Regions from separate parts of the Neobacillus sp. OS1-32 genome, predicted to be linked through region 2. Evidence: a T-box and tRNA genes for the amino acid it is inferred to sense, from the RefSeq annotation. Region 2 holds a T-box; the other holds one or more tRNA genes.
What was found. The T-box of region 2 lies ahead of RCG24_RS01095 (valine--tRNA ligase). A T-box ahead of a tRNA ligase gene usually reads a tRNA of that ligase, here a tRNA-Val.
Positions count from the first base shown of each region.

Region 1: it encodes a tRNA-Val, which carries the amino acid that the T-box ahead of RCG24_RS01095 (valine--tRNA ligase) is inferred to sense. The anticodon was not compared.

Region 1 covers NZ_CP133263.1:1,862,708-1,879,137, forward strand. Annotated here, with positions in the region: gene RCG24_RS09430 (ABC transporter permease) at 1-944, opposite strand, end outside; gene RCG24_RS09435 (ABC transporter ATP-binding protein) at 950-1,633, opposite strand; gene RCG24_RS09440 (efflux RND transporter periplasmic adaptor subunit) at 1,630-2,757, opposite strand; gene RCG24_RS09445 (YknW family membrane protein) at 2,757-3,428, opposite strand; gene RCG24_RS09450 (methylated-DNA--[protein]-cysteine S-methyltransferase) at 3,568-4,089, opposite strand; gene RCG24_RS09455 (endonuclease III domain-containing protein) at 4,136-4,822, shown strand; gene RCG24_RS09460 (DUF3231 family protein) at 4,945-5,748, opposite strand; partial or broken gene RCG24_RS21270 (methyl-accepting chemotaxis protein) at 6,204-6,284, shown strand; partial or broken gene RCG24_RS21275 (chemotaxis protein) at 6,293-6,442, shown strand; partial or broken gene RCG24_RS09465 (ferrous iron transporter B) at 6,577-6,861, opposite strand; gene RCG24_RS09470 (N-6 DNA methylase) at 7,096-7,215, opposite strand; gene RCG24_RS09475 (alpha/beta fold hydrolase) at 7,230-7,703, opposite strand; gene ribE (6,7-dimethyl-8-ribityllumazine synthase) at 7,782-8,249, opposite strand; gene RCG24_RS09485 (bifunctional 3,4-dihydroxy-2-butanone-4-phosphate synthase/GTP cyclohydrolase II) at 8,267-9,460, opposite strand; gene ribE (riboflavin synthase) at 9,482-10,132, opposite strand; gene ribD (bifunctional diaminohydroxyphosphoribosylaminopyrimidine deaminase/5-amino-6-(5-phosphoribosylamino)uracil reductase RibD) at 10,105-11,232, opposite strand; FMN riboswitch at 11,361-11,509, opposite strand; tRNA gene RCG24_RS09500 (tRNA-Val) at 11,818-11,890, opposite strand; gene RCG24_RS09505 (EAL domain-containing protein) at 12,036-14,549, opposite strand; gene RCG24_RS09510 (ABC transporter substrate-binding protein) at 14,533-15,957, opposite strand; gene RCG24_RS09515 (YjcG family protein) at 16,275-16,430, shown strand, end outside.
Region 2 covers NZ_CP133263.1:200,149-216,578, forward strand. Annotated here, with positions in the region: gene RCG24_RS01065 (uroporphyrinogen-III synthase) at 1-746, shown strand, start outside; gene hemB (porphobilinogen synthase) at 889-1,869, shown strand; gene hemL (glutamate-1-semialdehyde 2,1-aminomutase) at 1,892-3,178, shown strand; gene spoVID (stage VI sporulation protein D) at 3,466-4,578, shown strand; gene ysxE (spore coat protein YsxE) at 4,676-5,731, shown strand; gene RCG24_RS01090 (hypothetical protein) at 5,750-5,938, opposite strand; T-box leader at 6,096-6,333, shown strand; gene RCG24_RS01095 (valine--tRNA ligase) at 6,389-9,031, shown strand; gene RCG24_RS01100 (bifunctional folylpolyglutamate synthase/dihydrofolate synthase) at 9,105-10,427, shown strand; gene RCG24_RS01105 (sensor domain-containing diguanylate cyclase) at 10,497-12,206, shown strand; gene RCG24_RS01110 (VWA domain-containing protein) at 12,452-15,298, shown strand; gene RCG24_RS01115 (hypothetical protein) at 15,335-16,430, opposite strand, start outside.

The sequences.
Region 1 (16,430 bases), 1.7 Mb from region 2:
CTCGTCGCACCAAGTGCCATGCGGATACCAATCTCCCGCGTGCGTTCTGTTACCGACACGAGCATGATGTTCATGACACCAATTCCGCCTACAAATAGAGAAATACCGGCAATACTGCCGATGATCAAGGTCATAATTCTAGTCACCTGACCAATTCCTTGAGCAATTTCCTCCATATTAATAACCTGATACGATTTTTCCGTATTATGCATTTTATTCAAAAGATTAGCGGCCTTCTTTCCAGCAGTTTGCAGCTGTTCCGCAGATGCCGCCTGAAGAGTGACTTGAGTATAATCACTGCTGCCATAGATAATTTTCCATGTTTGAAACGGCAGATAAATCTCCATCGAGCCAAAAGCAAGGAGACCAGTCGGCTTTTCTAAAACACCAATGATCTCAATCGGCTGATTAGCGACCAAAATGATTTTTCCAACAGCATTTTTCCCTTTAAACAGTTCTTCTTGTAATTTATTGCTAATCAGACCAACCCGGCTGCCTCCAAGAAAATCAGCTGCCGAAAAACTTCTTCCTTTTGCTACATTCAATTCATTTATTTGCAAATAGGCCTTGTTAATCCCTGTCGAAGAAATATCTACTGATTTTTCCTTGAACTTTGCTGCAGACATTTTGGTACTGGAGGCCACGACCCTTTTCACTTCTGGAATTTGTTCCAAAGCACGAATATCTTCCTGTTTAAATGGGGCCTCCAAAAATATATTCGGATTGGCACGCATTTCTTCATCAGATGGCTGGTAGAACATTTCCATTGTATTACCTGATCCGGTAATTTGAGTCTTTAGCATCGCTTCCCCGCCCTGTCCAATCGCGACAACGATAATGACGGCACCGACACCAATGATAATCCCTAACATTGTTAAAATACTGCGCATTTTATGAGCTTTTAGGGAACTCAATGCCATCATAAGATTTTCAAAAAAACTCATATGGTCTACCTCCCATCTGCCGCTGAAGCGGACTGAAGCCTTCCGTCTCTTACCATAATCGTCCGATTTGCATATTCTGCTACTTCAGGTTCATGGGTAACAACAACGATCGTAACACCCTCACTGTTCAATTCCTGAAATTGCTCCATAATCGATATGCTTGTTTTTGTATCTAGTGCTCCTGTAGGCTCATCCGCCAAAATAAGCTTTGGTTTATTGACGATTGCTCTGGCAATCGCGACACGCTGTTTTTGCCCGCCGGATAAAGCATTTGGCAGGTGATCCATTCGATCTCGCAAGCCCATTTTGGTTAACGCCTCTTCGGCCCTTTCTTGCCTTTCAGCTTTGCTCACTCCGGCGTAGATCATCGGAAGTTCGACATTTTTTAATGCGGTCAGCCGCGGCAGCAGATGAAATTGTTGAAAAACAAAACCAATCGATTGATTTCGAACCCTTGCCAGCTCATTTTCGCTATAGCCGGATACATTTTCACCGCCTAAATAATATTCGCCCGAGCTGGGTTTGTCCAAGCAGCCGATAATATTCATTAATGTTGACTTACCTGAACCAGAGGGGCCCATAATGGCGACAAATTCGCCCTCGGCAATCGTGAGACTAATATCATTTAATACGCGGATTTGTTCTTTTCCAAGGGCAAAGGATCTGGTGATGGATTCAAGCTGAATCATTTTACCGTCACTTCCATCCCATCCTTTAATTTTTTCGAACCGCTCAAAATCACAAGGTCATCCTTGGATACCCCGCTAAGAATTTCGATTTTATTTCCCGAGATAATCCCTGTCTTGACCGTTTGCTTTTGGGCTTTGCCATCCTTAATCAGAAAAACAAACGGCTGATCGCCATCATCCTGAACGGCATCACTAGGAAGAACAAAGGCGGATTTTTTCTCTGTTTCAATTTCCATAATAAGTTGGAATCCTGGCTTTAACCCGCTAACGTCACCATCAATTTTCACTTTAACCGGGTATTGGACGGCTTGACTGCCTCCTTGCGTACTTGCTTGATCCTTCTCTGGCAAAATAGAGATTTCAGTAATTTTTCCTTGCCACTTTTTATCAGGGACGGCATCTGAACGCAAGGAAACGTTTTGACCTTTTTGAACTTTTAATGTATCGTACTCTGACAAGAGCCCAGTGACAGTCATTCCCTCCAGTTTTCCAATATGTATGATTGGTTGAGCGGCACTACCTTGGCTGGAATTTGGCTCCGTTTTTTCTGCTGTTAACACGATACCATCCATCGTACTTTTCAGTTCCAAATCATTTTGCTTTTTATTAAGTAAATCCTGCTGAATCTCTGCTTGCTTCAAATCTAGTTCAGCCAGCTTCTTATCCATATCTAATTGATCATATTCTGGCTTTAACTGTTTTTTAGCTTCCTTTTTACCAACTTGTTTACTCAATGTTTCTTCTTTATCGTTTAATTGGTCAATTTGTTTTTCAATCCGGTCTATTTTTAAATAAGCTGATTCTATCGATATTTTATTTTGTTCCCTTTCGAGTTCAAGCTGTGGGTTCTCCAGCTCTGCCAAAACTGTTCCCTTCTTTACTTTCTGTCCCTCTTTAATTAGCAGTTTCTTTATTTCTCCTTTATCAGGTGAAGGATAAATCACTTGCTCTTCCTCCAGCTTTACGGTTCCGGGAATCATTAGCAGCGAAGAAATTTCCTCCTGCTTAAGCTTGACTGTTTTAACGGCGGGCCCATCGGCAAAAACCTGCCGATAGACACTAATTGCAATCATAATAATAATGACACTGACAACACTGATGCCAATCCAAAGTTTCTTTTTCATTATAGTTTCGGCGCTCCTTGGAGAGCAGTTCCGACTAAGGCGAACCCAATGCCAACCAAGAAGAAAATGATCGCAATAGTCCAAGCCAGCCCTTTGGAAAGCCCTGCTGTTTTATGAAGCCCGATTGCCGTTAAAATGGTTGACCAAATCGAAAACACTTCTATAGACCCAAGTACACCGGCTTTTTCAGAATTCAATAAACCTGCCAAACTGGTAATATATATTTCCGGATTTCCGCCAACGGCATACCTGATGGCCGTATTTAAGATAACCCCAACAGCACCGATTATCATGATATAGGTGTTCATCGAAAATAGCTGTTTAAATGAGACCGAAGAACTGCCAAATTTGGAAATAAGCAACTGAATGACACTGCTGACTAAAATCGTGATGACCGGCGTTAATACTCCTGTTACCACAACGGTTATTTTCGTAACTCCCAATGCTATTTCCGCCTGTTCTTTCGTAAGTCCTTGGTCGATTAACATTTGCACATCCATGGTTGCCGCCATAAAAAACATTCCCACTGCATAAAGAATGCTAACAATGGTAAGTGGCAGCCATTTTTTAGGATTCTCTCTAATTCTTTCAAACTGAATCCCAGGGCTGGTAAACATACCAAATAACGAAGGGCTTTCTTTCTTTTTTTGTATCTCTTTTTGTATTTCCATTTAACAACACCCCTAATTCCATTTATGTAAATCGTTACAACATGATTATACGATAAAAATACCTAATAGTTTCATTTTTTTAATAAATGTTTGATGTCTGACCTTGAATATAGAAAAATAAACTTGACCGAAATCAAGTTTATTTGCTCTGCCGCTCTAAATTTAATAGTCGTTCCTTCATATTCAGGCCGCCGCGAAAACCTGTCAGTTTTCCATCCTTTCCAATAACACGATGACATGGAACGGTCATTAATACTGGATTCGCGCCAATGGCTGCACCAACTGCCCGAACTGCAGAGGGCTTATTGATCAGGTTGGCGATATCGGAATATGATTTCGTTTCTCCATAGGGAATTTCACATAGTGCATTCCAGACAGCCTGTTGAAACTTGGTTCCATGGTAATCACTTTTAATCGTAAAGTCCTTTCGCTTTCCCTCAAGATATTCACTAAGTTCACGCGCATATGGTTGCAATCTATCGCTATCCTCTATAAGTGTACTATTGGGGATATGCTTTTTTATCCACTCTGCTAATTCTTCAAATGGTTTGTTCGGAGAACCGACATAGCAGAGGCCTTTTGGCGTTGCCGCCAGATATAGATTCCAATCTTTATAGTTCATAATTGACCAATAAATGAGAGTTTTCTCTTGTGATTTCATAACATCCTCCATTTAATTTTTTCTTATTTCCATTATACTATTTTATATGAGCAGTTTAAGATATTTCTACACATGCTGGAATGGTGATGAAATGGTTCACGATTATCAAATAATTTACGAGAAATTATATCGATACTACGGCCCACAAGGCTGGTGGCCGGCAAAGACTGCCTTTGAAATGATGATTGGGGCGATTTTGGTCCAAAACACAAGTTGGCGTAATGTGGAGAAAGCACTGAGTAATTTAAAGCCGTTCTTATCTCCTGCTAAAATTGAAAAACTATCATTTGATGAACTTGCTGAACTAATTAGACCGAGCGGTTTTTTCAAAATGAAAGCACAGCGGATAAAAGCATTTATGGAATGGTTGAAGGCCTATGAATATGATCTCAGTCAGATAAAAATGAAAGATTGTAATGAACTGCGTGATGAACTTTTAGCTGTTAAAGGGATTGGTTCGGAAACAGCCGATGTAATCCTGCTCTATGCATTTGACCAACCTGTATTTGTGGCAGATGCCTATGCCAGACGGATATTTTTTCGTCTTGGTATTAATCTGCCAAAATCATATGACTCGTTCAGATTAGAGGTTGAACGGGCATTACCAAGGGATTTGGCGATGTTTAACGAATTTCATGCTTTACTCGTTGAACATGCGAAAGAGCATTGCAAAAAAGCCCCTATTTGTGATGGATGCCCATTAGCGAGTATTTGTGATCGGAGATTGGGGTAAAACCAGCGTTATCCCTTCGCTCACAACAGCGCTCCAGCTAGTGATGATGAACAAGTTTATGTCCTGGTCAACAGCTGGTATACAAGTAAAAAGTTAGTCGAAGCCTGTCTTCAAAAAGGTTTTCAGCTGATTAGCAGTTTGCAGAGAAAATTATTGTAAAATAAACCGTCGACCTTGGCATCCAAGATAGAAGGGGCAGGCAAGCTTTCTTTGTTTAAAAGGTCAACAAACATATCAATGTGTTTGGTAGTCATATTCACTGCCGGGTGCAAAAACTTTTGAACCTGTTTCGACTGAGCGACTTGAGAAAAGGCAACTCCGATGGCTTTTCCTAGTATACTTTTCTTTAAATTAAAGTAAATATCTGTAATTTCAATGCAACTTAAAGGTCTTTTTTCCTCTAACCATCCACCTGCCAAAAAGTTATCATTTTTCACAAATTCAGCTTGTTTAGGTGGTGTAAGCACTGGAGGGCGATAGTAAAGTCCCTTTTCTAATAGAATATCTTTTGTCTTGTTGCATAGCTCGACTGCAGATGCGTTGCACCCTGTAAAATATTCACGTATATCATATCGGGTGCTTGTTGTGATAGCTCCGGCGTATCCATGACAACCATGGATAGACATAATGTTCAAATAATTCAAACATAATACATCTGAAAACAGACGTGGAGCGTTTGGTGTCCAGTCCTTTTCAGAAAATCCTACAGGAATGGGAAAACCTTCACCTGTTAAGAACTCCTTAATTTTGTCTAAATGTTTGAGACTAAGGGAAATAGCGTATTCAAAAGCACCCCTAATATCTCTATCCTCCAGATGTTCCATCATGTGATTGTGAATACAAAGGCTTGCGGTTTCATTTAGGTATTGCGACCATAGAGCTGAGATTTCAGCTGAAGTTAGTTTTGCATTATGTACAGAATCCATTTAAAGCACCTCCCTATGTTTTTAGGTTTCCTTATACTGTTCATATTATTCTTGTTGAATCAACCATTTTACAATTGATTCCTCTAAGTGTTCCTTGCGTATCACCGCCTTCATTTGTCACTACACAAATTCAAAGTAGAAAAAATACTTTGGAAAAATCGAGTTTTTGGAGGTTCGAGGGTAGGAACCGCTGAGAAATAAATACTCTTCTTTTGAGATAACAAAACATTTTTACCGATCCCATATACTTTTAAAAAGTTGGGTAAACACAGATATAGAGATTAATAGTCTTTCAGCCTTGCCAAAACTAAAATTATGTCCGGCGCCATTTCAAATGGCGCCGGACAACATACTAAACAGTTGCATTAAGACTAACATTTAAATAGAATGAACTAGAATGTCATTTTAAAAACGTTTTAAAATGATATTCACTTTAAGGTCAGCTAATGAATATTGCAGCTATTGAAGCAGCAAGAGCCGGGTCCACGGACGGGGGTTTGCAGTTGTCGCAGATGAAGTTCGTAAATTAGCTAATAACTCCAATGAGGCCATAGAAGGAGTAAATTCTAATATAAAAAATATTACAAACGAAGTATCTAAGGTTACCCAAATTACGGAAATCTTACAAAAAATAGTTGAAGAAACCCAAGTAAAAATTGATAAAACTATGGAGGAATTTAAAACTATTAAATAATAATAACGAACTTCGTTTTGCAATGAAAGAGGTTGAATTGTGAATATTTCAGCCCAAATGATTTAAGCCAATAGAATTTTTGAAAGCTGCCAATCCTATGGCAGCTTTCAAATGTTCAAAATGTTTTTAGTTTCCTAAACCCACCCGGATAGCCGGGCAATAGTAGCTGTCAGGAATGTGATGCCAATGGCAATCACTGTTGGGATCGCAAATGACATAAACGTCCACTTCTTACTTTTGGTTTCTTTATAAATATTTAATAGGGTAGTTCCGCACGGATAGTGTAATAACGAAAACAACATCATATTTAACGCCGTTAACCAGGTCCAACCGTGATCGATAAACACTTGTTTTAACTTGTCCAAATCTTCAATTTCCAGCATTGCTCCTTGAGATAAATAAACCATACGATAAATGGGGGAGGAATTGCCGTCAGATACGGTGGTACATTTAAAATCGTAAGATTTTGTACCATATCAAGTATCTGAAACTTCCACCCTGCCCCTCCTTACTCTATTTTTTTGGTCATTTAAGCTTTCACTAAAAATATGGTAATATATAGTTAATGAAAGGTGGTGAAAACAATGTCTACGATTACTGCAAAACTACAAAATTGTCATTCTTTGTTGAAGGCTTTTTGAATAACATGGGGGCTAATCTTCATAAGATTGGACAAACATCCCTCCGCAGCCACAGCAAGGGTCATATACATATCCTTTAAAAGGCTGAATCAATAAGAAAAGTACACTTATTACGGTAAAAGATATTAAAATTAGATACTAAAACGTCAAAAACGATAAAACGACCTTAGCGCCCTATGGAGTAAAGAGCTAAAGCCGCTTAGGATAGGATCATTTTTATGATAAAAATTCATTGACCAAATATTAACCATTTCCTGTTGCTCAGCGGGAAGACAATGTGAACAATTTGGGATTAATTTTGCTGTGATTTGCGGAATAGCAGTAGCATGATCGATTGCCTTTTTTATGGACGAATAAACCACTTCTTGCTCACCAATTAATAGTAATGTTTCCGCCTTTAAACTTGCAAGTTCTTCTTTAGTAAAGACTTTTGGCACTACACGAAGATGAATTTTTCCATATTTATAGCCTAACAAAAATTGCTCATATAATATTTCATTGGGGCTATTTTGCTTTGCAAACATCCAGTTATATAAATTCCGTATTGCAATTGAATTTTTAAACCATAATGCCGGAAATAATTTAAACGGGAATTTCCAATTTAATGTTGCGAAACTCATAACCGGTGCAAGTAATACTAATTTTTTGACACGTTCGGAATTTAAACTGAGTTGACAGCTAAAATATATGTAGTAACCTTAGTTGAAGTTTTTATAAAGATTACCCATTTCTATTGCTCCAACAGCTGCTTCGTAGCCTTTATTTCCTGCTTTTGTCCCTGCACGTTCGATAGCTTGTTCGATTGACTCAGTGGTTAGGACACCAAACATAATCGGGATTCCAGTTTGCATCCCTATATTTGCTACACCTTTGGCTACTTCACTGCTTACATATTCAAAATGCGGCGTAGCTCCTCTTATGACTGTTCCTAGTGTAATAATTGCATCAAAGCCACCTTGGTCTGCTAATTTTTTTGCTGCAAGAGGAATTTCAAAAGCTCCTGGTACCCACACGACTGTCACATCGTCCTCATTGACCCCATGTCTCTTAAGGGCATCTTCTGCTCCAGCCAGTAATTTGCTCGTAATAAACTCATTGAATCGCGAAACCACAATCCCAATTTTCAGACCTGTACCAATTAAGTTTCCTTCCAATACTTTTTTCATCATTATATTCCACTCCTTTAAAAAGTTAATAAATGTCCAAGTTTTTCTTGTTTTGTTTTTAAATATTGTTCATTTTCTTTTTTGGGTGGCATTTGCAGAGGAACACGTTCGACTACCTCTAAGCCGTACCCGGCAAGACCTGTTATTTTTCGCGGGTTATTGGTTAATAAACGCATCTTTTTCACTCCAAGATTTCGTAAGATTTGAGCACCAACTCCATAATCACGTAAATCGGCTTTGAAACCTAGTTTATGGTTCGCTTCAACCGTGTCGTAACCTTCTTCTTGAAGTTTATACGCTTTTAATTTATTGATGAGACCAATCCCTCTTCCTTCTTGTCTCATATACAGAAGGATGCCTTTCCCTTCCTTATTAATTTGAGAAAGAGCTGCATGAAGCTGGGGGCCACAATCACAACGATTAGAGCCAAACACATCCCCCGTTAAGCATTCTGAATGTACTCTTAAAAGGATAGGCTCTTCTGCACGAATCTCCCCTTTTACAAGGGCAACATGCTCTTTGCCATCACTTTTACTCGTAAACCCGATAGCTCTAAAGTCCCCGTATTCAGTAGGAAGACTGATTTCCACTTCCCTATCTATTAATGTGTCATGCTCAAGTCGATACTCAATTAAATCTTTGATTGTAATCATTTTTAAATCAAACTTTCTCGCAACCTCTATTAAGTCGTCCACTCGCGCCATTGTTCCATCATCATTCATGACCTCACAAATCACAGCTACTGCTTTTGATTCTGCTAATCTAGCTAAATCGATGGCAGCTTCTGTATGACCAGCACGCCGTAACACTCCGCCTTCCTTCGACACAAGCGGAAAAATATGCCCAGGTCGTCTGAAATCACTTGGAAGAGCGTCCTCATCAAGTAATTTTTGAACGGTCAATGCTCTCTCAAATGCACTAATACCTGTGGTCGTTTCAATATGATCAATACTAACAGTAAAGGCTGTCTCGTGACTTTCTGTGTTGACTTCGACCATTGGCTTTAGTTCCAGTCTGTCTGCAAATGACTCAGAAATGGGAACACAAATAAGTCCTCTGCCCTCTTTAGCCATAAAGTTAATCATGTTTGGCGTCGCAAACTCACCCAGCCCCACAAAATCTCCCTCGTTTTCACGATCCTCATCATCACAAACAATAATCACCTTTCCTGCCTTTAAATCTTCTAATGCATCCTCTATTTTATGGAATATCATGCTATTACTCCTTCCGATTTACATAAATCCATTTTCTTTGAGAAAATCCATTGAAATACTAGCTTTATGATTGTGCGGGTTTTTCCTTTCAAAAAAGGAATGTAGATACTTGCCGATCATATCAAATTCGATATTAACCTTGTCCCCAACCTTTTTCATACCAAGGACACTTTCCTTTGCCGTATGAGGGATGATCGACACGGTCAATTGATTATCGGATGTCCCAAATATAGTTAAGGAAGTGCCATCAAGTGCAATAGAACCTTTATACAGAGCAAGATGATTGAATTCATTAGGATATTGAATGTCAATATATATCGCATTTTCTTTTCGTTCTCTTTTAACAATTTGTCCAACCGTGTCAACATGGCCCGTAACAAAGTGACCTCCAAAACGTCCATTGGAACTCATGGCCCTTTCTAGATTAACGAGTGAGCCTTGCTGCAGGTGAGCTAGAGAAGTGCTGTGAAAGGTTTCGGGCATCACATCCAAAAAAAATGAAGCATGGGTAAACTCCGTTACGGTCAAGCAGACACCATTTACTGAGATACTATCTCCAAGCTTTATATCTTCTAAGACCTTCTTTGCCTTAATATTTAGGACGAGTGTGCTCCCTTGGGACTTTATCCCTTGAATGGTTCCTAATTCTTCAATGATTCCGGTAAACATTCTTCGCTTTCCTCCCCTTTAAGAGGTTTTGCCGTTATTTTTATATCTGGTCCCAGCTGTTTAATCTCTGTAAAGCGTAGTTGTTTTCCTAACTTCACAAGTTCAGGACCAATTCCTCCAACAAAAGAAAAAGCATCTCTGCCGCCAATAATTTTTGGAGCAACATAGGTAATGATTTGTTGAAAAGCATTTTCCTCGATGAATGAAGCATGAATTTCCGACCCGCCTTCTACAAGTACGGATATAATCTGCTGCTCCCCTAATGTCTTCAGTACTTCCTTCAAAGAAAGAGTGGAGCTTTCTTGAGAAATAATGGTTACATCAAGCCTTTCAAGTTCTTTTTTCTTTTCTAAATCAATCTGGTTTCCTGTAAAAATGATGGTTCTCGCAGAGCGATCTTGGACGACATTTGCAGACACTGGAATTTTTAATTTCGTGTCCAATACAATTCGAATGGGATTAATTCCACCTTGGGGTCTTCTGGTGGTTAAGAGAGGGTTATCCTGTAAGATGGTGTTGATTCCTACTAGTATTCCATCATGCTCATGACGAAGATGATGGACATCTTGTCGTGACTCAGGAGAGGTAATCCACTTACTGTCTCCTGATTTCGCTGCTATTTTACCGTCTAATGAAATGCCTGCTTTAATTGTTATGAATGGAGTGTTTGTTTGAATAAAATGAAAAAACTTTTCATTGAGCTGGATCGCTTCTTCTTGGCATAATCCCACCTCAACCTCGATACCCGCTTTTGTTAGCTTCTCAACGCCTTTGCCTGCGACAAGAGGATTTGGATCTAGAGTTGCTACAAAGACCTTACGAATGCCTGTATTGATAATGAGGTCAGCACATGGAGGTGTTTTCCCTTGGTGGCTACATGGTTCAAGTGTAACATACATAATGGCCCCCTCAGCAGAACTTCCAGCTTCATGGATAGCGTGAACTTCTGCATGGGGAGTGCCGGATTTCAAATGTGCACCAGTTCCCACCAATTGACCATTCTTCACTAACACTGCCCCTACACTCGGGTTAGGACTTGTTTGACCTAAAGTGGCGCGTGCAAGTGAAAGAGCAAGGTTCATATATTCATGATCATTCATTTCAAAAAAAATGTTCCCCTTTCATAATAAATCTCTCCAAACAAACAAATCTCCCTTACCTATTTCGGCAAGGGAGAAAAAAGCGCATAACAAATAAACGTCAAAAAATAGCATTTTTGCACAATTTGCTTTTCCTTCTCCCATCCAGACTTTTACTGTCGGCTTTGGAATTTCACCAAATCCACCGTTTTCATATGATCTATGAATCCGGGTCACGGACTAAGAGGCATGCCTCATCACCGCCGGTTGGGAATTGCACCCGACCCCGAAGGAAATCCTATTGAATTGAATAAATAATAACAAAACCAAACTAATTATACAAGAGTAAAGCTTTGTTTACTCGTCATTTTTCTAATTTTACCCGTCAAAATTGGAACTTTACCCGTCGATTTTGGTCCTTTACCCGTCCATTTTCAAAATTTACCCGTCAACTCTTTTCACTCGGACTTGCTCACGATAAGTAAATTTCTCCTTACTATATTTTCCCGAATTAGTTTCTCTACTTTTCTGTAAGAGATATTAGCAAAATCTATGGAAATAAAAGACGGTAGAAACCGCTTTATATCAACGATTCTACCGTCTTGATGACCTGTGAGGGGTTCGAACCCCCGACCTCAACCCTGTCAAGGTTGCGCTCTCCCAGCTGAGCTAACAGATCTCTTATTAAGTACATTTCTAATTATATTTAATTTCCGTACAATGTCAATATGTTTTTATCCATTTTGCCAAGTAGAATTATAATCGTTCCATTTTTTAAACAGAAAATAAGAGATCTGAAAGCCTTAAGTATCAACCTATAACTGCTAAATCGGGATCTTGGTTACCTTTTGAATATCATTTAAAATATGTTGAAATTCTTGTTCGAAAACTTCTGCCGGCAGCGGTCTTCTAAAGTAAAAGCCTTGAATATTGTCGCAATTATGCTTACGCAAGTATTGAACTTGGTCAAACGTTTCGACACCTTCAGCGGTAACCGTTAAATTTAAATTATGAGCCATATTGATAATCGTAGCGACAATAGCCTCGTTGTTTCGGTCATTTGGTATTCCCTTCATGAACGACTTATCAATTTTTACCGTATCAATCGGCAGTTGCCGCAAATAATTCAATGAACTATAACCAGTGCCAAAATCATCAACGCTAATATGAACACCCAGCTTTTTCAACTCCGATAAAATTTCAATTGAGCGTTCTAAATTCATCGACATACTTTCGGTAATTTCAAACTCTAACAATTCCGGTTGAATCCCCGTCTCATTCATAATTCTTTGAATATTGCTAATCAGGTTTGACTGCATAAACTGCCCGATTGATAAATTAACAGAAACAGGTATTGGCGGTAAGCCCAGACGCTGCCACTGAACACATTGTTGACAAGCTTGGCGGAGAACATATTCCCCAATCTGCAGAATTAGACCCGTTTCTTCAGCTAACGGAATAAAATGAATCGGTGTAATCAGGCCTTTTTTCGGATGCTCCCATCTTACTAACGCCTCAACCCCTGATATCATTTCTCGCTCCACGTCAATTTTGGGCTGATAATAAACGACAAACTCATTTCTTTCTAAAGCCTTCCGCAAATCATTCTCAAGCACAATTGGGTTGGCCATGTTGTCATCTTCATAGGTTGAGTAAATGCCATAATTATTCTTACCTTGCTTTTTAATTCGGTACATCGCCCGGTCAGCATGTCTGATTAAACTTTCAACATCTGTACCATCTTGAGGGAAGAAAGAAATTCCAATACTTGCCGAGATGTGAAGTTTGCAGCCCTGAATAATAACGGGTGCCGCTAATGCTTTCATGATCTTTTTAGCAATGTCAATCGCTTCTTCCTGCCCGCTGATATTTGCCAATAAAACAGAAAACTCATCCCCGCCGATTCGGGAAACTACATCTTTCTCAGACAAGCATGATATTAACAGTTTGCCAATATGCTGCAATAAAAAGTCTCCTGCCGCATGACCAAATGTGTCATTAACCATTTTGAAACGGTCGAGGTCGAGAAACATAACCCCAACCATTTTGTTTTGTTTATTTGCCTGTTCCAATGCCTCCTGGATACTATTTTTATATAATCGGAAATTTGGCAGTCCCGTTAAATAATCATAATAGGCCGATTTTTGTAAAGATTCATAGGCAGCAACCCGGTCAAAGGCAAGTGCAATCTGATTTGTGAAGACTGATAATTTCTCGATCACATCCGGGGAAAAATAATCCTGTTGTTGACTGGCAATATTTAATGTTCCCAGGACTTTATTTTTTGCAATAATCGGAAGAATTAATAACGAACGCAGTCCATCATAATAAAGTAACTGTTCATAATAGGACATGTTGTTTGCATGAAGACGATTTCGAACAATAACTTCCCTTTTATGAATTGCAGCATTGATCGTCTTATCGCCCATTTTCAATTCCAAAGAAGATAAATTCTCATTTTGCTCAAGTCCAAATACTTCCAACCTTTCATTATTATTAATCAGCGTAAAAGAAATTTGGTCGGCTTTTATATAATTTTTAATACTGATTAATGTTCGTTTCATAACCTCAATACTTTGGATATCATCCTCCAATACGGAGTTTGATATACTTGCCAGAACCTCAAGGATTTCCACCTTTTCCGACAGGTTCCTGGTTGCTTTTTCAATCTCATTCACTAAAATTTTTTCGTGATCATTAATCGTCTGGGCCATTTTATTAAATTCTGTGGATAATTCTTGTATTTCAACAATTTCGTGTTTAGCCCATACCTCAACATTACGCTCACCAGCTGTTAATTTTTTTGTTGCTACTATTAATTTTTGAATTGGCGCAGTCAATTTACTCGATATCAAAAAAGAAATAATCAGCGACAAAAGGGAATAAACAACCGCAGTAAAAAATGTATCGCGCAACAACCTGTCTTGTTGTTCTTCAAGAGCTTTCGTTTTTAAACCAATCTCCACTTCCCCAACATGCTCTTGAAAATATTCAAGTGGTACTTTCGTAATCATAAGATGCTGTTTATCAATGCTTGTTTCACCCTTTTGATTAATCGTGGTACCTTCCTTATCGCGAACAATGACATAAGCAATATTTGGCCGTGATTGTAGTGAATAGGTCAGCGGACTAATTTTCGAATATTCGCCTCTGAGCATATACAAGCCAATAGCCGCATTTAACGTATTTGCGGAGGTAATCCCTTCGTTTTTCAAACTATTTTCCAGTTGTGAGGACTCACGATGAAGATAGAGACCGCTAAGGGTAAGCACCCCGGTAAGAACAATGGTATTGATCGCAAACCAAATACGAAAACTTAATTTATTGATGAATTTCATGATTTCCTACCTCCTTAAGGAGGTTCTGCCACTCTTGATAGTGAGCGGCCTGCCGTGCTTGTCCATATTTTTTCGTTATGTTATTCCATTCATCAGCCGTCTGTTTTAGTGCTTCAGCAGCTGTTTTCTTATGAATCAGGGCCAAGTAAATGTTTTGATCGAGTGCCTGCATATAGTCCCATCCGCCTGGAATCATTAAATCCGCATTAGGATTGTTTAAACTGGATTTGACGGTTTCTAAGAAGTTCTGATTCATTTCTTCAGTTGGAAAAGCCCCTTTGCCAGCGATTGAAAAATGGCTGTAACGAAATGGATCATTTATCGTATCCTTTGATAAAAATGCTTTCTTGCTTATTTCTTTTGATGTAATATAACTAATAATTTTCCATGCCTTATCAGGATTGGCAGATTGTTTGGAAATCCCTAACACACGGCCAATCCAGACCCCGCCTCGAGGATTGTCAGGGGCGGCTGCGGGAACGAGCGTCCAGCCAACCTTATTTTGGACTTTCGAGCCCCAATTTTTTTTATCGTAAGAGAAGCGTGAGGTATCACTCCATTGAACCACCATCGCCAACTTTCCATGAAGAAACGCTGTATTTAAATCAATCCAGTCATACATGGAATTTGGTGGTGTCGCTCCACTGTCATTCAAATTAATTAAATCCTGTAATGCCTTCATTCCCAATTCACTTTGAATTTGGGGATGCATTTTAGAATCAAAATATTTTCCACCCATAGATAAATAGCGCTCAGCAAACCAAATATATCGTTTTGCGTCACCTCCAAAAATGGCCGTGCCAAACAAATCGATTTTACCGTCCCCATCAATATCCCTGGTCAGGAATTTGGCAATTTGATCATATTCCTTCCAGGTTTTAGGCGGAGTTAAATCTTTACCATAGGTTTTTTTATATTCATCGTTATATTTTTCAAACACATCTTTGCGGTAAAACAACAGATGTGTATCTCCGTCATAAACCATACCATAGTCATGACCGCCAAATTTCATATAGAGATTGCGATAAACCGGTAAGATGTCTTCGATTCCTTCCGTCTGTTGTATGTATGTATCCAATGGCAAAAGCATATTTCGTTCAACATACTCGGGTAATTTGGCCGGAAATAACATATAAATATCATACGTTTTATCACTGGCAAACAAAAAATCTTCGAGGTTATCATTTAATCTATCTGGGTAATGGTATTCCAAACGCACACCGAATTTTTTTTCAATATTTTTTTCCTCCATTTTAAATAAGGCTAAAGCTTGCTCAGAATCAGCAATAATGGAAATGGAAGGCAATGCAGGTTGCACATCTTTTTCATTACCGGTTGATTTAGAGGAACTACATCCAGTAATGATCAACATTATGAAAAGAAGTAACAAAAGTCGTCCGGGTTTCATCGCTAAAACCTCCATTCTATTATAGGTATATTGTACCATTTTGTATTTTTTTAAATTTACAATATAGTCATTTGTTGAAGAAATGACACAAAATTTAGTTTTTAAGATCCTATCCTCTTTACAGAAATTCGTAAATCAATTTCAAATTTGGATTTTCGATAACCTGGCTGCAGCAGTTGTTGCCAGGTCTCAGATAGTTATTTCTAATAATTGAAAAATTTGTTATAATATCAAGAAACATTTTACAATTTTGTTTGCCTTTTTCTTTCCAGGATTTCCAGCAATGTATAAAAATCTATTCTATTGGAGGTATTTCAATGAAATTTGGTGTTGTTATTTTCCCATCCAAATCTCTTCAAGACTTTGCTAATTCTTATCGTAAACGGTATGACCCGCATTATGCCTTGATTCCCCCGCATCTCACCTTAATGAGTGCTTTTGAAGCGACTGAAGAGGATGCAGCACAATTTGCC
Region 2 (16,430 bases):
AATCCTTCTCTAAGCTGGTTGAAGAATACGGAGGGATTCCCGTCGAAATCCCGCTGATTGCTTTTCGTCCGCTTGAAAAAAATCAGTATTTTGAGGCATGTTTGTCCAGGCTTGAGAGATATGACTGGATCATTTTTACAAGTAATACTACGGTTGAAACCTTTTTTTCGTTTGTAAAGGCTGAGGCTAAGCTGCCGAAAATTGCGGTGATCGGAAAACGAACCGAAGCCGCGTTAAAGGAAAAAGCTGTGCCGGTAGAATTTGTGCCTTCTGTGTATGTAGCAGAGACATTTGTTGAGGAATTTAACCCGTATGTTCATGAAGGAGCTCGGGTGTTACTTCCAAAAGGGAATCTTGCCCGTGATTATATCGGATTATCCTTGGCTAAGGCAGGCGCCGAGGTCGATGAAGTGGTTATTTATGAAAATTATTTGCCGGAGGAAAGCCGCAGAAAGCTGGCAGAAGCGCTGAGCCGTCGGCAGCTGGATATTCTCACATTTACCAGCCCATCCACTGTCGATCATTTGATGGCTGTAGTCCGTGAAAATGGGTTGCTGGAACAACTAAACGGCTGCATCATCGGCTGCATCGGCCCCGTTACCGAAAAGCGGCTTCGCGAATACGGGCTGCCGATTCATGTCTCACCCAAGCAGTATACGGTGAAGGAAATGTTGAAGAGCTTGGCCGAGTTTCTGGAAGAGCAAGGGCCATCATTAACGGATGCCATAGGTCAGAAAAAAAGGTAATCTGACCGTAACTGGTAAAGCGACAGTAAACGGTTGTCATCTGACAGTAATAGAAGGTTATCCCGCCAGTATACAGGTGTCATGCGACAGTCTATCAAATTAATCATAAAACATATTTTTATTATTTTGGGAGGTATGAACAATGGAACTGCAATTTTCACGTCATCGCCGGTTAAGGTCAAGTGCCAGCATGCGCGCACTCGTGAGAGAAAATCACTTAAGCGCGGATGATTTTATTTACCCGCTGTTTATATACGAGGGCGAAAACATCCGTAAGGAAGTCTCCTCGATGCCCGGCGTGTTCCAAGTATCATTGGATAATCTAGAAGCGGAAATGGAAGATATCGCTGCCCATGGAATTAAGGCTGTCTTATTATTTGGGATCCCGGAAACAAAGGATGAATGCGGCGGTCAGGCATACCATGACCACGGGATCGTCCAAGAAGCTACCCGCTTCATTAAAAAACATTTTCCGGACATTCTTGTTGTTGCTGATACCTGCCTGTGTGAATATACCAGCCATGGTCACTGCGGAATGGTTAAAGGTGATAAAATTTTAAATGATGAATCACTTGATTTGCTTGTTAAAACAGCCGTCAGCCAAGTAAAAGCCGGAGCCGATATCATTGCCCCATCCAACATGATGGACGGCTTTGTTGCGGCAATTCGCGCCGGATTAGACGAAGCCGGATTTAAAGAAATTCCGATCATGTCCTACGCCGTTAAGTATGCATCGTCATTCTACGGGCCATTCCGTGAAGCAGCAGAAGGCGCGCCCCAATTCGGCGACCGCAAGACCTATCAAATGGACCCGGCCAACCGTTTAGAAGCGTTTAGAGAAGCAGAATCCGATGTTGCTGAAGGAGCTGACTTCTTAATTGTCAAACCAGGTATGCCATACTTGGACATTGTCCGTGATATTAAAAATAACTTTAACCTGCCAGTGGTTGTTTACAATGTCAGCGGTGAATATTCAATGATTAAAGCGGCCGCGCAAAACGGCTGGATTGATGAAAAGAGCACCGTTTTGGAAATGCTGACAGGGATGAAGCGAGCAGGTGCCGATCTCATCATCACTTATCATGCAAAAGACGCGATTCGCTGGTTAAAAGAAGACCAATAAATTATTGAAATGAGGGAATAGGATGCGCATCTTTACAAAATCGATTGAAGCATTTAAAGAAGCCCAAAAGCTCATGCCGGGTGGTGTAAACAGCCCGGTTCGTGCCTTTAAATCTGTCAATATGAACCCCATTTTCATGGAGCGGGGAAAAGGCTCGAAGATTTATGATATTGATGGCAATGAGTATATTGACTACGTTCTGTCATGGGGACCGCTCATTCTCGGCCACTCCAATGATCGTGTAGTGGAAGCGTTGAAAAAAACAGCTGAGCTTGGAACAAGCTTTGGTGCCCCGACATTGATGGAAAACAAGCTGGCCAAGCTGGTCCAAGAACGGGTACCTTCAATTGAAATTATCCGGATGGTGAACTCCGGAACAGAAGCCACAATGAGTGCGCTTCGCTTGGCACGGGGCTATACTGGCCGTGACAAAATTTTAAAATTTGAAGGCTGCTATCACGGTCATGGTGATTCGTTATTGATTAAAGCCGGTTCCGGTGTTGCCACACTAGGCTTGCCCGACAGCCCGGGCGTCCCTGAAGGTATTGCCAAGAATACAATCACTGTTCAATATAATGATCTCGAAGGGGTAAAATACGCCTTTGAACAATATGGCAAAGATATCGCTTGTATCATTGTAGAGCCCGTTGCCGGCAACATGGGGCTTGTGCCGCCGCTGCCAGGATTTCTGCAAGGACTTCGAGATATTACGACCGAGTACGGGGCCTTGCTGATTTTTGATGAGGTTATGACAGGTTTCCGTGTTGGCTATCAGTGTGCTCAAGGCTATTTTGGCATTACACCGGATCTCACTACCCTGGGCAAGGTAATCGGCGGCGGTCTCCCGGTTGGAGCTTACGGCGGCAAAGCGGAAATTATGGAAAAAATAGCCCCGAGCGGTCCAATCTATCAAGCAGGAACATTATCAGGAAATCCGTTGGCAATGACCGCTGGCTATGAAACATTAAGTCAGCTGACACCAGCTCACTATGAGGAGTTTATCAACAAAGGTGACAAGCTTGAACAGGGCTTTAAGGCGGCGGCTGAGAAATATGATATTCCGATTACTTTTAACCGCGCCGGCTCGATGATTGGCTTCTTCTTTACTGATGAAGACGTTATCAACTACGAAAAAGCAAAAACATCGAATCTGGAATTTTTTGCAGAGTACTATCGGCAAATGGCTGATCAAGGCATTTTCCTGCCACCATCCCAATTTGAAGGATTGTTCCTGTCAACGGAACACTCCGATGAGGATCTCGACAAAACCATTAAAGCGGCAGAGGTTGCGTTCTCGAAGCTTAAATAATGGTTGGACTTCCCACCCGTCAAACATGGCGGGTGTTTTTTCATTATGCGAGTGGTTTCAACGTGCTGGTTTTTTTACGTAATTCAGAGGTTATTTTTCAAAAAACAAGCATAATTTTACAAAATTACTTATCAATTTTACAAAACTCCGTAGCGATTTTACATAAAAAGGTACAAAATGGAGCCCTCCCTGACTTTACCTAAAAATAATCATAAATAAAAGAAGATATTCATAAATTGTAAGTGACATAGTGATTTTGCGTGAAGGAAAGGAAAGGAGGAGTCGCTTTGTCCCAGGAGAATCAATCATCACTAAGATTTTCCTTGGAGGAATCTCTGTGGTTTCGAAAAGGACAGGAAGTCGAGGAACTGCTGTCCATTTCGCTCGACCCGGATATAACAATCCAGGAAAATGATCAGTATGTAACGATACGTGGAACGCTTGTACTTACCGGAGAATATAAAAGTTGTGAAGCAGACAATGAAAGCGAGGGGGAAGGTTATACCTCGCACAAGTTTATTGAGACGGTATCCGAACGAGAGGGGGGAAATTGCGAATTTTCCCATCACTTCCCAGTTGATATAACCATTCCAAATAATAGGATTCAGAGTATTTATGATATTGATGTCCTTGTGGAATCGTTTGACTATTCCATACCTGAGCGCAGTTGTTTAAAGCTGACGGCAGAACTGAACATAAGCGGTCTTCATGGAATTGAGTCAAACCATCAACAGCAACAGGCACAGGAGTTTGAGGTTCTTCCGCGCGATGATTCCCCAGAAGAGGACGAAACCGTAGCGGATCAGCCGTCCATTGCCGAGAATCCTGCCAATGATTTATTATTTGAAACAGAAGCACGAAAAGAACAGGAGGGAGAACCGGAAACGACTATTCCAAGGTTTCCAACCTTTCATTACCAGGAAGAGGAACAGGCTGATCATGAAGCGACAGAGCCTTCATGGCATTTCCAAGAATATAATCCTTCTGTTAGCGAGCCTGTCTGGCCTTTACAGGAAGCTAGAAGCGAAGAGAAACAGCCGATCGAAGTGGAGGTTGAAATCGAGCAAGAAATCGTCGCTGAAAATGAAGAGGTTGACTATGTTCACGAGGATGAAAGCTCATCTTCTTCCCCTGAGGATACGCCGAAAGATAAAAAGAAAAAACTATTCTCTAAAACTAAAACGATGACATTGACGGAGTTTTTTGCCCGTAAGGATGAAGGAACTGCACAGGTCAAATTAAAGGTTTGCATTGTTCAAAAAGGCGATACGGTCGAAAGTCTTGCTAAACGTTATGACGTTTCCGTGCAAAACCTGCTTCGGGTAAACAATTTAGAATTGAATCAGGATGTATTTGAAGGGCAAGTTTTATATGTTCCCGCAACACTGGCAAAAAAATAATGCGTTAGAGGAATATAAGTGAGCGGGTTTCAAAGGACCTGCTCCTTCTTTTACGGATTATTTACTTTGCTATTTTGAAAGAAAGAGTTGAGTTCGCATGGATGACTCGAATCGTCTGGAAGCAGTAGCACCTATTCTTCAACAATATCAAGTTGAGCCGTATTTTATTGAAGATTTTGGCACCATTCAAAAGATATATTCAAACAAGGGCATATTTGCTTTAAAAAAGATCTCCCCTGCATGCGGAACTGATTTTATCCGTCATGTTCACTTTTTATATCAAAAAGGGTTTAATCGGATTGTGCCCATTTACCCGACAATGGATGGCAGATATGCGGTGCTGCACGACCATTATCTTTACTATCTGATGCCATGGCTGGCAAACGAAAACCGCGATCCCAAAAGCCGTCAGTTGTTCAGAGAGTTGGCACGGCTCCATTCTCTTTCCGCAAAGGAAATCATGATCAACAAAGAAGAAAGGCTCGAACATTACGAAAAAACAATTCAGCAGCTGGAAAAACATCAAGAATTCTTGAACGGCTTTATCGATGTTTGTGAAAGAAAGACATATATGTCGCCTTTTGAGTTGTTATTTTGCTTATATTACAATGAAATCAGCCAAGCGCTTCGCTTTTCTAAAGCGAAGTTTGAAGAGTGGTATGAAACTACAAAGGAACATGATAAAGCTCGTATGGTCGTTACCCATGGGAAGTTATCAACCGACCATTTTTTGTTTGATGAGCGGGGGTACGGCTATTTTATCAACTTCGAAAATGCGGCCTATGGCTCGCCGATCCATGACCTTTTGCCATATATATCCCGGACGTTAAATACGAGTCCAAGGCGGAGCGATGACACCATTGATTTGCTTTATCATTATTTTAAATATTTTCCCTTCAAAGAAGAAGAAAAACAATTATTTTACAGTTATTTAGCCTATCCGATTCCGTTGATACAAACGGTGGAAAAATATTACCGCAAACAGCGTCGGAAAAATGAATTAAAATATGTCCGCCAGCTGCAGCAGCGCTACTGGCATTTGAAAAATACTGAGTATGTCGTCATGCGGATGACAGAAATTGAAACACAGCAGCAGCAGGCAAACGAGGCACTTGCCCAAGAAGCGAAAGAAGGAGCCCAACAGCAGCAGTAAGTCTGCAGGTTAGGCTCCTTATATGATTTCAAAATAGATGGAAATAGCAATCACGATAAAAAAGGACAACAATAAGACATCAAAAATGGTCGGCAGAAAAATCGTGCGGATGAACTGGAAAATAATAAAGGGAATGATTAATTGTCCGCTCCATTTACGAAACGTTCGAAACCAGGGACGGTATTTATATTTCTGTAAATTCCTCAACCGATAACCTCCCCTTTCCCAAGTTATTATAGTTTATGTATATTCCCAAGTTGTGTGCACATTTCCGAAAACAGCATATCGTATAAAAAACAATAAATTTGGCCAACATGATTGACGTAACCAGCTCTTTTGGATAGTATAAACAATATAACTGAAAACTAAAGCAGTGACAGGGAAGAGTACGATGCCACCCTGCTTCAAGAGAGGGAAATCAATTGCTGGAAGATTTCCTAAGCAGAACATCGGAAGGTCGCCCAAGAGCTTCTTCTGTGAAAAGGATCCATACTGGACTGAGTAATGGAAGACGGATGAAATCCGTTATCTGTTGAAGTGCCAATCAAGTACTTGATTGGAAAAAAGGTGGTACCGCGAAGCAAACTCCATTCGTCCTTTTATGACGATTGGGGTTTTTTTACGTTGATGGCAATCATTAAAGGAGGTAAATGTTAGATGGAAACACAAGAAGTGAAGATGTCCACCAAATACGATCCGCAAACGATTGAAAAAGGTCGTTATCAGTGGTGGCTTGAAGGGAAATTTTTTGAAGCCAAGGATGATGAATCAAAACAGCCCTATACCATTGTGATCCCGCCGCCGAATGTTACCGGGAAACTGCATTTAGGTCATGCCTGGGATACAACCCTGCAGGATATCATCACCCGGATGAAGCGAATGCAGGGCTACGATGTTCTCTGGCTGCCCGGTATGGACCATGCCGGAATTGCAACACAGGCGAAGGTTGAGGCTAAGCTCCGCAGCGAAGGTAAAAGCCGTTATGACCTCGGCCGGGAAAAGTTTGTCGAAGAAACGTGGAAGTGGAAGGAAGAGTATGCTTCCCACATCCGCCAACAGTGGGCAAAATTAGGCTTAGGGCTCGATTATTCGCGCGAACGGTTTACGCTTGATGAAGGACTGTCAAAGGCGGTTCGTGAGGTATTTGTTACCCTTTATAAGAAAGGGTTGATTTACCGCGGCGAATATATCATTAACTGGGACCCCTCAACGAAAACGGCACTTTCTGACATTGAGGTTATTTACAAGGACGTTCAAGGTGCCTTTTATCATATGAGATATCCGTTAGCAGATGGATCAGGTACGATTGAAATTGCGACAACACGACCGGAAACAATGCTTGGGGATACAGCCGTTGCCGTTCATCCCGACGATGAACGTTATCAGCATTTAATTGGGAAAACGGTGATCCTGCCGATCGTTGGCCGGGAAATTCCAATTGTGGCCGACGATTATGTCGATATGGACTTTGGTTCTGGGGCGGTAAAAATTACTCCGGCACATGACCCGAACGACTTTGAAGTCGGTAACCGCCACAATCTGGAGCGCATTCTGGTAATGAATGAAGACGGAACGATGAATGAAAAGGCCGGCAAATATCAAGGGTTAGACCGCTTTGAATGCCGCAAGCAAATTGTAAAGGACCTGCAAGAGCTTGGCGTGTTATTTAAAATAGAAGACCATCTTCATTCTGTTGGCCACTCGGAGCGCAGCGGTGCTGTTGTCGAACCGTATTTGTCGACGCAATGGTTTGTCAAAATGAAGCCGCTCGCAGAAGCTGCGATTGAATGGCAAAAGAAAGAAAACAAGGTTCACTTTGTCCCGGACCGCTTTGAAAAGACCTATCTGCACTGGATGGAAAATATCCGTGATTGGTGCATTTCGAGACAATTATGGTGGGGGCACCGGATTCCGGCATGGTATCACAAGAAAACGGGTGAAGTGTATGTTGGACATGAAGCACCTGCCGATAGCGAAAATTGGGAACAGGACAAGGATGTTTTAGATACATGGTTTAGTTCCGCTTTATGGCCATTCTCGACAATGGGCTGGCCTGACACGGAAACGGCAGATTTTAAGCGCTATTTCCCGACAGATGTACTCGTAACCGGTTATGATATCATTTTCTTCTGGGTTTCGCGGATGATTTTCCAATCGATCGAATTCACAAGTGAACGGCCATTTAAGGACGTTCTCATTCATGGCCTAGTCCGGGATGAACAAGGAAGGAAAATGAGTAAATCGCTTGGTAATGGGGTCGATCCGATGGAGGTCATTGACCAATATGGCGCCGATGCCTTGCGTTATTTCTTATCGACCGGAACATCGCCGGGGCAGGACTTGCGTTATAGTACGGAAAAGGTTGAAGCAGTCTGGAATTTTGCTAATAAAATATGGAATGCCTCCCGCTTCGCTTTGATGAATATGAATGGCTTAACGTATGATGAGATTGATTTCAGCGGCGAAAAGTCGGTCGCCGACAAGTGGATCTTAACGCGCTTGAATGAAACAATTGACCATGTCACAAAGCTTTCTGACCGCTATGAGTTTGGGGAAGTCGGCCGTGCTCTTTATAACTTCATTTGGGATGACCTCTGCGACTGGTATATTGAGATGGCAAAGCTGCCGTTGTATGGCGAAGATGAAACGGCCAAGAAAACAACACGTTCAGTCCTGGCCTACGTATTGGATCAAACAATGCGCCTGTTGCATCCATTCATGCCGTTTATTACGGAAGAAATTTGGCAGAATCTGCCGCATTCAGGTGAGTCGATTACAGTAGCAAAATGGCCGGAAGTAAGACCGGAACTGTCAGATGACGACGCTGCCAAGGAAATGAAGCTGTTAATGGAAATGATTCGATCTGTCCGAAATATCCGGGCGGAGGTAAATACACCGTTAAGCAAAAAAATCAAAATGCTTGTAAAAGCAAAGGACGAAGTGATTCTCAATGCTATTGAGAAAAATCGGGCCTACATCGAGCGGTTCTGTAATCCGGAAACATTACAAATGGGCACAGATATTGACATCCCGGAAAAGGCCATGACCTCAGTTATTACCGGCGTTGAAATCATTCTTCCGCTTGAGGGATTAATCAATATTGACGAGGAAATGGCCCGGCTTGAAAAAGAATTAGATAAACTGAATAAAGAAGTCGACAGAGTACAAAAGAAACTAAGCAATGAAGGCTTTATCAAAAAGGCACCTGAAAAGGTGATCGCTGAAGAACGAGCCAAGGAGAAAGACTATCTGGAAAAGAGAGATATCGTGATGGCTCGTATTCAAGAACTACGCGGCTAAAAATAATTGAGGCGGATCCATCTGAAGGATTCGTCTCACCTTTATTTTAAAAAGAATATTGGGGGTGGCCGGAATGTTTACAACCTATGAAGAAGCCCTGGAGTGGATTCATGGGCGGCTAAGACTTGGCATTAAGCCTGGATTAAAACGGATGGAATGGATGATGGCAAGGCTCGGGTTTCCGGAAGAAAATCTGAAAATGGTGCATATCGGCGGGACAAACGGGAAAGGATCAACGGTAGCCTTTTTACGCTCAATACTCCAGGAGGCTGGCTATACTGTCGGGACGTTTACTTCTCCCTATATTGAACATTTTAATGAACGGATCAGTATCAATGGGAAACCCATCAGCGACGAAGAAATCCTAAATTTAACAAATATCATTCTACCGTTAGCAGAGCAATTGGAGGAAACAGAGCTTGGTGGTCCAACAGAGTTCGAAGTGATCACGGCAATGTCGTTTTATTATTTTGCCCATCATCCAAAAGTAGATGTCGTTCTTTATGAGGTAGGCTTGGGCGGCCGCTTTGATTCGACCAATATTATTCAACCGCTGGTCTCGATCATTACGAATATCGGCCTTGACCATACCAATATCCTTGGCGACACATATGAAGAAATCGCGTTTGAAAAAGCAGGTATTATTAAAAAAGCTACCCCGGTTTTTACAGCAGTTAAACATCCGGGGGCATTAAAGGTGATGAAAGACCAGGCGAATATAATGGAAGCGCCGCTTTATCACTTAGGTGAAGATTTTATCATTAGCGATCACCACTCGATGATAAAAGGGGAAGTCTTTACGCTTCAAACTGCAACAGAAACTTTGAAACAGCTGGAAATCAGCATGATTGGTCAGCATCAAACGGAAAATGCGGCGTTAGCCATTTGCACGGCCCAATATTTAAATCAGGCCGGCTTGTATAAAATCACGGAGCGGGATATACGAAAAGGATTAACGCATACTTATTGGCCGGGAAGATTTGAAATTCTCTCGGAGCTTCCGTTGGTAATCATTGATGGGGCGCATAATGATGAAGGCATTACCACGTTAGTACATGAATTATCATCGCGTTTTTCTGACCGTACGATCCACGTAGTGTTTGCAGCGTTAAAGGATAAAAAATACGACAAAATGATCGCCCAGCTGGATAAAGTGGCCAGCCAGATTACATTTGTCAATTTCGATTATCCACGGGCGGCAAAAGCCGAAGACTTTTTGAAAATCAGTCAATCAGCCAATAAAACAGCGGTAGATGATTGGAAAACGTACCTTTCTGAAGAGATACAAGACCTTAAGGGCAGCGACATGCTGGTTATTACAGGCTCACTCTATTTTATTTCAGAAGTTAAACCATTTTTATGTTGTTATTTGAAAAATAAGACAATTTCACTGTGACAAGCTTCTTAATATTTGTTAAAATTAATTTATCTTGAATTAATAACATTTTGAAAAGGGGGGCTTTAGATGAAAATTAATCCACTTTTGAAAAGAATTATTTATCTATCGTGGATCATTGTGGTTCCAGCCGGTTTATGGTTTACCTATAAAACTTACCCCCCTCATTTTTCCGGTAATTGGCCTGATTTATTGGCATTTTTCTTGCTAACATTGGTGGTTGCGGCGATGCCGATCGTCATCAATAATATGTTTATTTTTTTAATTCAGTGGGTGGCTTTAGCTACCTTTTTAAAATTTGGCTTGTTTTTTGAGATTATTTTTGCCCAGTTTGCGGTTGTCGTGGTCCTGTTAAGGTCACATGTTTATCGCCGGGAAGAGTTTTTCCGATATCCGCTAAATTTAAATATGTTTTTTGCGGTCTCATTCTTCAGCGGGATTATTTATTATACTCTTGGTGGTGAAGTGGCGCCAACATTGAGCGGTAACCTAAGCGCCATTTGGCTCGCTGTTGTTTATTCATTTGCTAACTATGGAATCAATCAAATTATCATTTCACTTCATCTTCATTTTATTTATAAAACATCATTTTGGGGGAAGGACTTCTTTGTCGAAACGATTTCAACGATCATCACCTTCCCGATTGGGATTGTATTATATATTTTATACAACCAGGTTGGCATACTAGCACTCTTATTTGTTGGAGTTCCGTTTATTAGCGTGTCAATTATTTTCAATCTCTATTATTCCAGTCAAAAGATCAATGAATACTTGCAAAAAGCAGCTGAAATCGGCCATCAGATGGCCGAGCGTCTGAATGAAAACGATGTGATTCATTTATTTATCCAAAAGCTTAGTGAAATGCTGCCAGTCGATTATGCTTATATTTTAGAATCAGAGGGGGAAGAGCCTAGATTGCTCCGCCGCATGGAAAATGGAACGGTTCTGCCGAATGAAATGAAATCAATGAAAAAAACGGAAGGCATCAGCGGCTTAGTATGGCAGAGCGGAAAAGCCCATCTTTTCAATAAAAAGCAGGAATGGAAGCAGTATGAAACCGGTAATATTCCTTCAAATGCTGAGAGTATTTTAGCTGTTCCCATCGAAAGAAGTAACAAAATAATTGGCGTCCTAATTCTCGCATCCAATCAAAAACGTGCCTATGAAAAATATCAACTGATGATTCTCGAAATTCTTTGCTCATCCTTCGCGGTTGCGATGGAAAATGCCAAGCACTATGAGCAAACAAAGCGGCAGAGTGAACGTTGCCCGCTAACGAAATTATATAATTACCGTTATTTCGAAAATGTGTTGATGGATGAATTCGATAAATTGCTCCATTTTAAACGGCAGCAGCTTGGCTTAATTATCCTGGATATTGACCATTTTAAAACGATTAACGATACCTATGGCCACCAAAGTGGAAATGAAATCCTCATCGAATTGGCAACTAGAATTTGTAAACTAGTAGGTGACCGGGGGACAGTGGCCCGTTATGGGGGCGAGGAATTTGTTGTCCTTTTGCCAGACCTGTCGAAACAAGAAGCTTTTCAGTTGGCCGAACTGATGAGGCAGTCGATCGGAAATTGGCCTTTCGTTTTACGCCAGTCCTTGGATCAAAGAGAACATCAGGTGCCGATTACCGTTTCCATTGGCGTTGCTGTGGCACCTGAGGATGCCGAAGATGCCCTTGCATTAATTCGCCATGCCGACAGAGCGCTTTATGTCGGCGCAAAACGGGCCGGACGGAACCGGGTCGCGGAGTATTCGACTTGTTAACCGGCTTCTATTATATATATAGTTTTTCAAAAAGGTCGATTCACTGAATCGATCTTTTTGACTTTTTCTTTTGATTATGTTTGATTTCGAAATATTGGGTATTTTATAAAAAAGTCTCATTCTTCAATAAAAAAATTCATTTTATAATGATTATTAATTTGATATACTACTAGTAGAAGGAAAATAGGAAAATAGCATCATTTATATAAAGAAAAAAATCTATTTATAGGAAGGAGGAATCATTTATGAAAAGAATCTATGCATTATTTGGATTACTTCTACTAATGGTAATATTCAGCATACCGAATAAGTCCTTTGCCCAATCAAACAATCCGCCAAAGGTAGATTTTAGTGTAAATCCATCACAAAATGTAATTGTTAAACCACAAGATCAAAATGCATTGGGCAATCTCGATGTTCACTTAACACCGTCCGGAAAGTCAACGAATGTAAATCGTGACCCGATAGATGTTATATTTATTTTTGATAAATCGGGGTCTATGGATGAATCAGGGAAGAATCCGCAAAAATTTAAAAGCGCCAAAAATGCCATGGCTGAGGCTGTCAGTTATTTCAAAAAAAATGCAGGTCCAAATGATCGGTTTGCTTTTATTTCTTTTAGTTCGGATGTAGAACAGGTAGTAAATTTTTCTCCGACAACGATAAATGAAGGATTGGATAAAATTAATCAGACGGCCCAATCACTTACAGCAAAAGGCGGAACGAACTATACGCAGTCATTTGAAAAAGCAATTGAGCTACTGGATGGATCGCAAAACAATAAATACATTATCTTTTTGACGGATGGTGAACCTACTTTTTCCATCTTTAATGAAAAAATGACCTATAATAAACAAGTACAGGTAGGTACGAAAACTGAATGTGTCCTAGGTATCTTATTTTGTAGTGAAAAACCTGTTTATGAAACAAAACAAGTTACTGAGGATGTTCCTGTGCACTATGAATTATATGGTTCCGGTAAAAGCATGACAAACAAAGTGTATTATGAATTAAATGGAACCAGATATAATAAGAGCATGTCGGTTGCAGCAACTGTAAACAATATCAGAAGTCATGGAGTCTCAATGGCCAATAAACTAGCGGAGAAAAATATTAAGCTATTTTCCATTGGTTTCGGCAGTGATTCTGAAGTGGATATGGCCTATTTGCGTGAGCTTTCATCGAAAACTGGGGTTACCGCACGACAAGCTAATACAGATAATATTTCTGGTATTTTCCAAGATATTTCAAAAGATGTTGCCACTCCTGCGATTGATGGGGAAGTATCAGTCGATCTAAGTAAGTTTAACGGAAAAGTAAGTTTAGTAGACGGAACAGACGCAAGACTTGAAGGAAATACGGCTATTTATAAATTCAACTTTAATTTTCCATTCAATCAAGAGGTTAATCAATCAAAAGATATCAGCTTCCCATTTAGTTTTTCGGAAACAGGTACGTATACGTTCGATAATATTTATATGACTTACCGAAACCTTGATGGTTCTATTGTCACACTCAAACATGACCCAGTTACAATCGAGGTTAAACCAGATGCACCACCAGGCTTTAAAGGCTCAATGACATTAAATGGAGTTACGAATACCGTTGATAATTTAATCAAAATTTCAAACGTTAAACAAACAACGAACCAATTTAATGTGACCTATAGTTTGTCTCCATATGGGCTTATAAATAATACCGTTAAGGGAACATTAAGCAATTTGAGAATTATACAACCATTGCCTGAAGGTATTTCTTTAATCCCGTCAACAGGTATTAAACTTATTACTTATAATGGCAAACCAGCAGCGCAGATTGATCTATCTCAGACTATCAATTATGAAAATGGGGCTTTTAGTCCAACCCAAGTTCCTGCGGTTCTTAAATTACAAGCTGATTGGGCACTGAGTAATACCGTGATGCCAAAAGCCATTTTGCAATTTAAAGATAGCCGGTTTACGCAAACACAAGAGACCTCTATTCCTGCCTCCAATCAGGTTATTAATATGAAGGTTAGATTGAATCAGTTTCCTGATATCATATATGAGGGAGATTCGTTTGGAATCATTACAAAAATAAATGATACATTAAAGAACACAATTTCCCAAACAGATTTTCCAAATAATTATGGTTTGAAAAATAAACCTGTTAAGGAAATGGTTTTCGGTCAAGATGGTACATCGATCATCATTACCTATTTTGATGACGAAACAGCAACCATCTATTTAAAACCTGATTTTGAGCTCAAAGGAAAAGACACCGGTAAGCAATATAATTCCGGGGATACAGCCAATGAGTTTGTCGATGTGAAATTATCAAAACTGATTCCGGGTAAAGAAGTGAAGTATTACTACTCGATTAATCAACAGCCATGGGTAGAATTTAATCCGAATGAGGTTATTCCTATAACAAAATCAGGAGATAATACTATCACGATTAAAGCTGAAGGCGGGTTTGCTTTAGATAATCAGCCGATTACAAAAACCATTAAGATTATAAAGAAAATTGAATCTGTCTCAGTTGCCCCGAATCCAATTGAGGTTGAAGTAGGTACATCGGTTGAATTCGCTGTGACGATTCTTCCAAATGATGCAACCAATAAAGACGTAACGATTTCGATAGATAATAAGGAAATCGCAGACTTATTGGAAGCAAATCGAATAATCGGTGTAAAGGAAGGAAATACTGAATTAATAATTAAAACAACAGATGGTTCCGATATTACCGTTACGGTTCCGATCCATGTAAAAGATCCATATATCGCCTTAAAGGAAATTAAATTTAAAAAGGCTGTATTTAAAATTCGTAAGAATGATAAGATCCCAGTCGAAGATTTACTGATTTTCAATCCAGCCAATGCCACCAATAAGGCGATAGCTGATGTAACAACCACAATGAAAGACAAAGTGGCGGTTACAAAAGAAAATGGAACTTGGTATATTATCGCTAAAGACATCGGTTATTCAACGGTAAAGGCAACGGCAGTGAAACAAAAAGACGGCAGCGAGCCAAGTGATTCCGCATTATTCGAAGTAGTAAACGACGATCAGTCGTCCGATGATAATGGAGTAGACGGCGCAGGCCGCTGGTAATAAAAAACTCGTTCCCTATGTTCGGGAACGAGTTTTTTACTCTACAATTAATTCATCTGAATAGATTTGCAGTTGATCAATAATCGGCAATGCATCAATTCTTTGCAGGAGGATGTCGCTATTATAATTGACAATAAAACGAGAATACATATCTGTTTGAGTCAGACTTGGTGGTAAATCATCTATTTTTGTGACTTCGCCTCGAATTGCATTGATCTCTAGCCTGTCCTTGGCAAACAGGCCGCCATCAATATAAAAGAGCGAACCAACACCATAGAGGATGGCATTCGATTCCGTATAGAAAAAGGCTTTTAAAGGTTTAATCGTATTTTCTTTCTCAGGTAAATAAGGTTTTGCACTTTCTTTAGAAGGTTGGAAATTTTTAAATTCATTGATCCTTGTAATCGTTAACTTACCATTGGCTAATAAGATTAATTGTTTCTCATTATCATTGGCACCTAGGATATTTACATTTGAAATGTTGGCTGTATGATCGACATAGACAACCGAGTTAAAAATGACCGCATCATTTTCACTGGTTACGGTACTGGCAGCTAATTCATCATCGCCATTAATAGTCAGCGAGCCGGCTGTCACAATGTTCTTGTTGATTTTTATAGAAGTATCAACTGGCTTAATCATAATATTGTTACCAGCTAGAATATCGGCATTTACGATAATGTCATTATTTGCGCTGGCTCCCATATTTAATTTATTTCCACAAATGACTACACCATTTACTTCCACTTGTCCGCTATTTCCACTGGATTCAATATCTATATTGTTTGCACCAGCGATATTTCCATTTAGCAGAATCGTACCGCCAAAGTTAACAATATGAATATCACCAGTCACATAAATATTGCTTAAGTTAATATTTTGATAGCTTACAATATAAAGATCTCCTTTTACAACGAGCTGTTGTTTTAATGTAATATCATTACCACTGCTCATAATAACCAAGTCACCATTGACGCTGATCGGATCATCTATAGGCGGTGTGCTTCCCATAATATAGCTTCCCTTCGCTGTAGTACCTCCATTTGGCAGATTAACCGGGGCATCTTTCCTATCAATTCCGAAATCAGATAGCGGCCGATTATTTTCCGTGTATTGAGCATTAATCCGATCC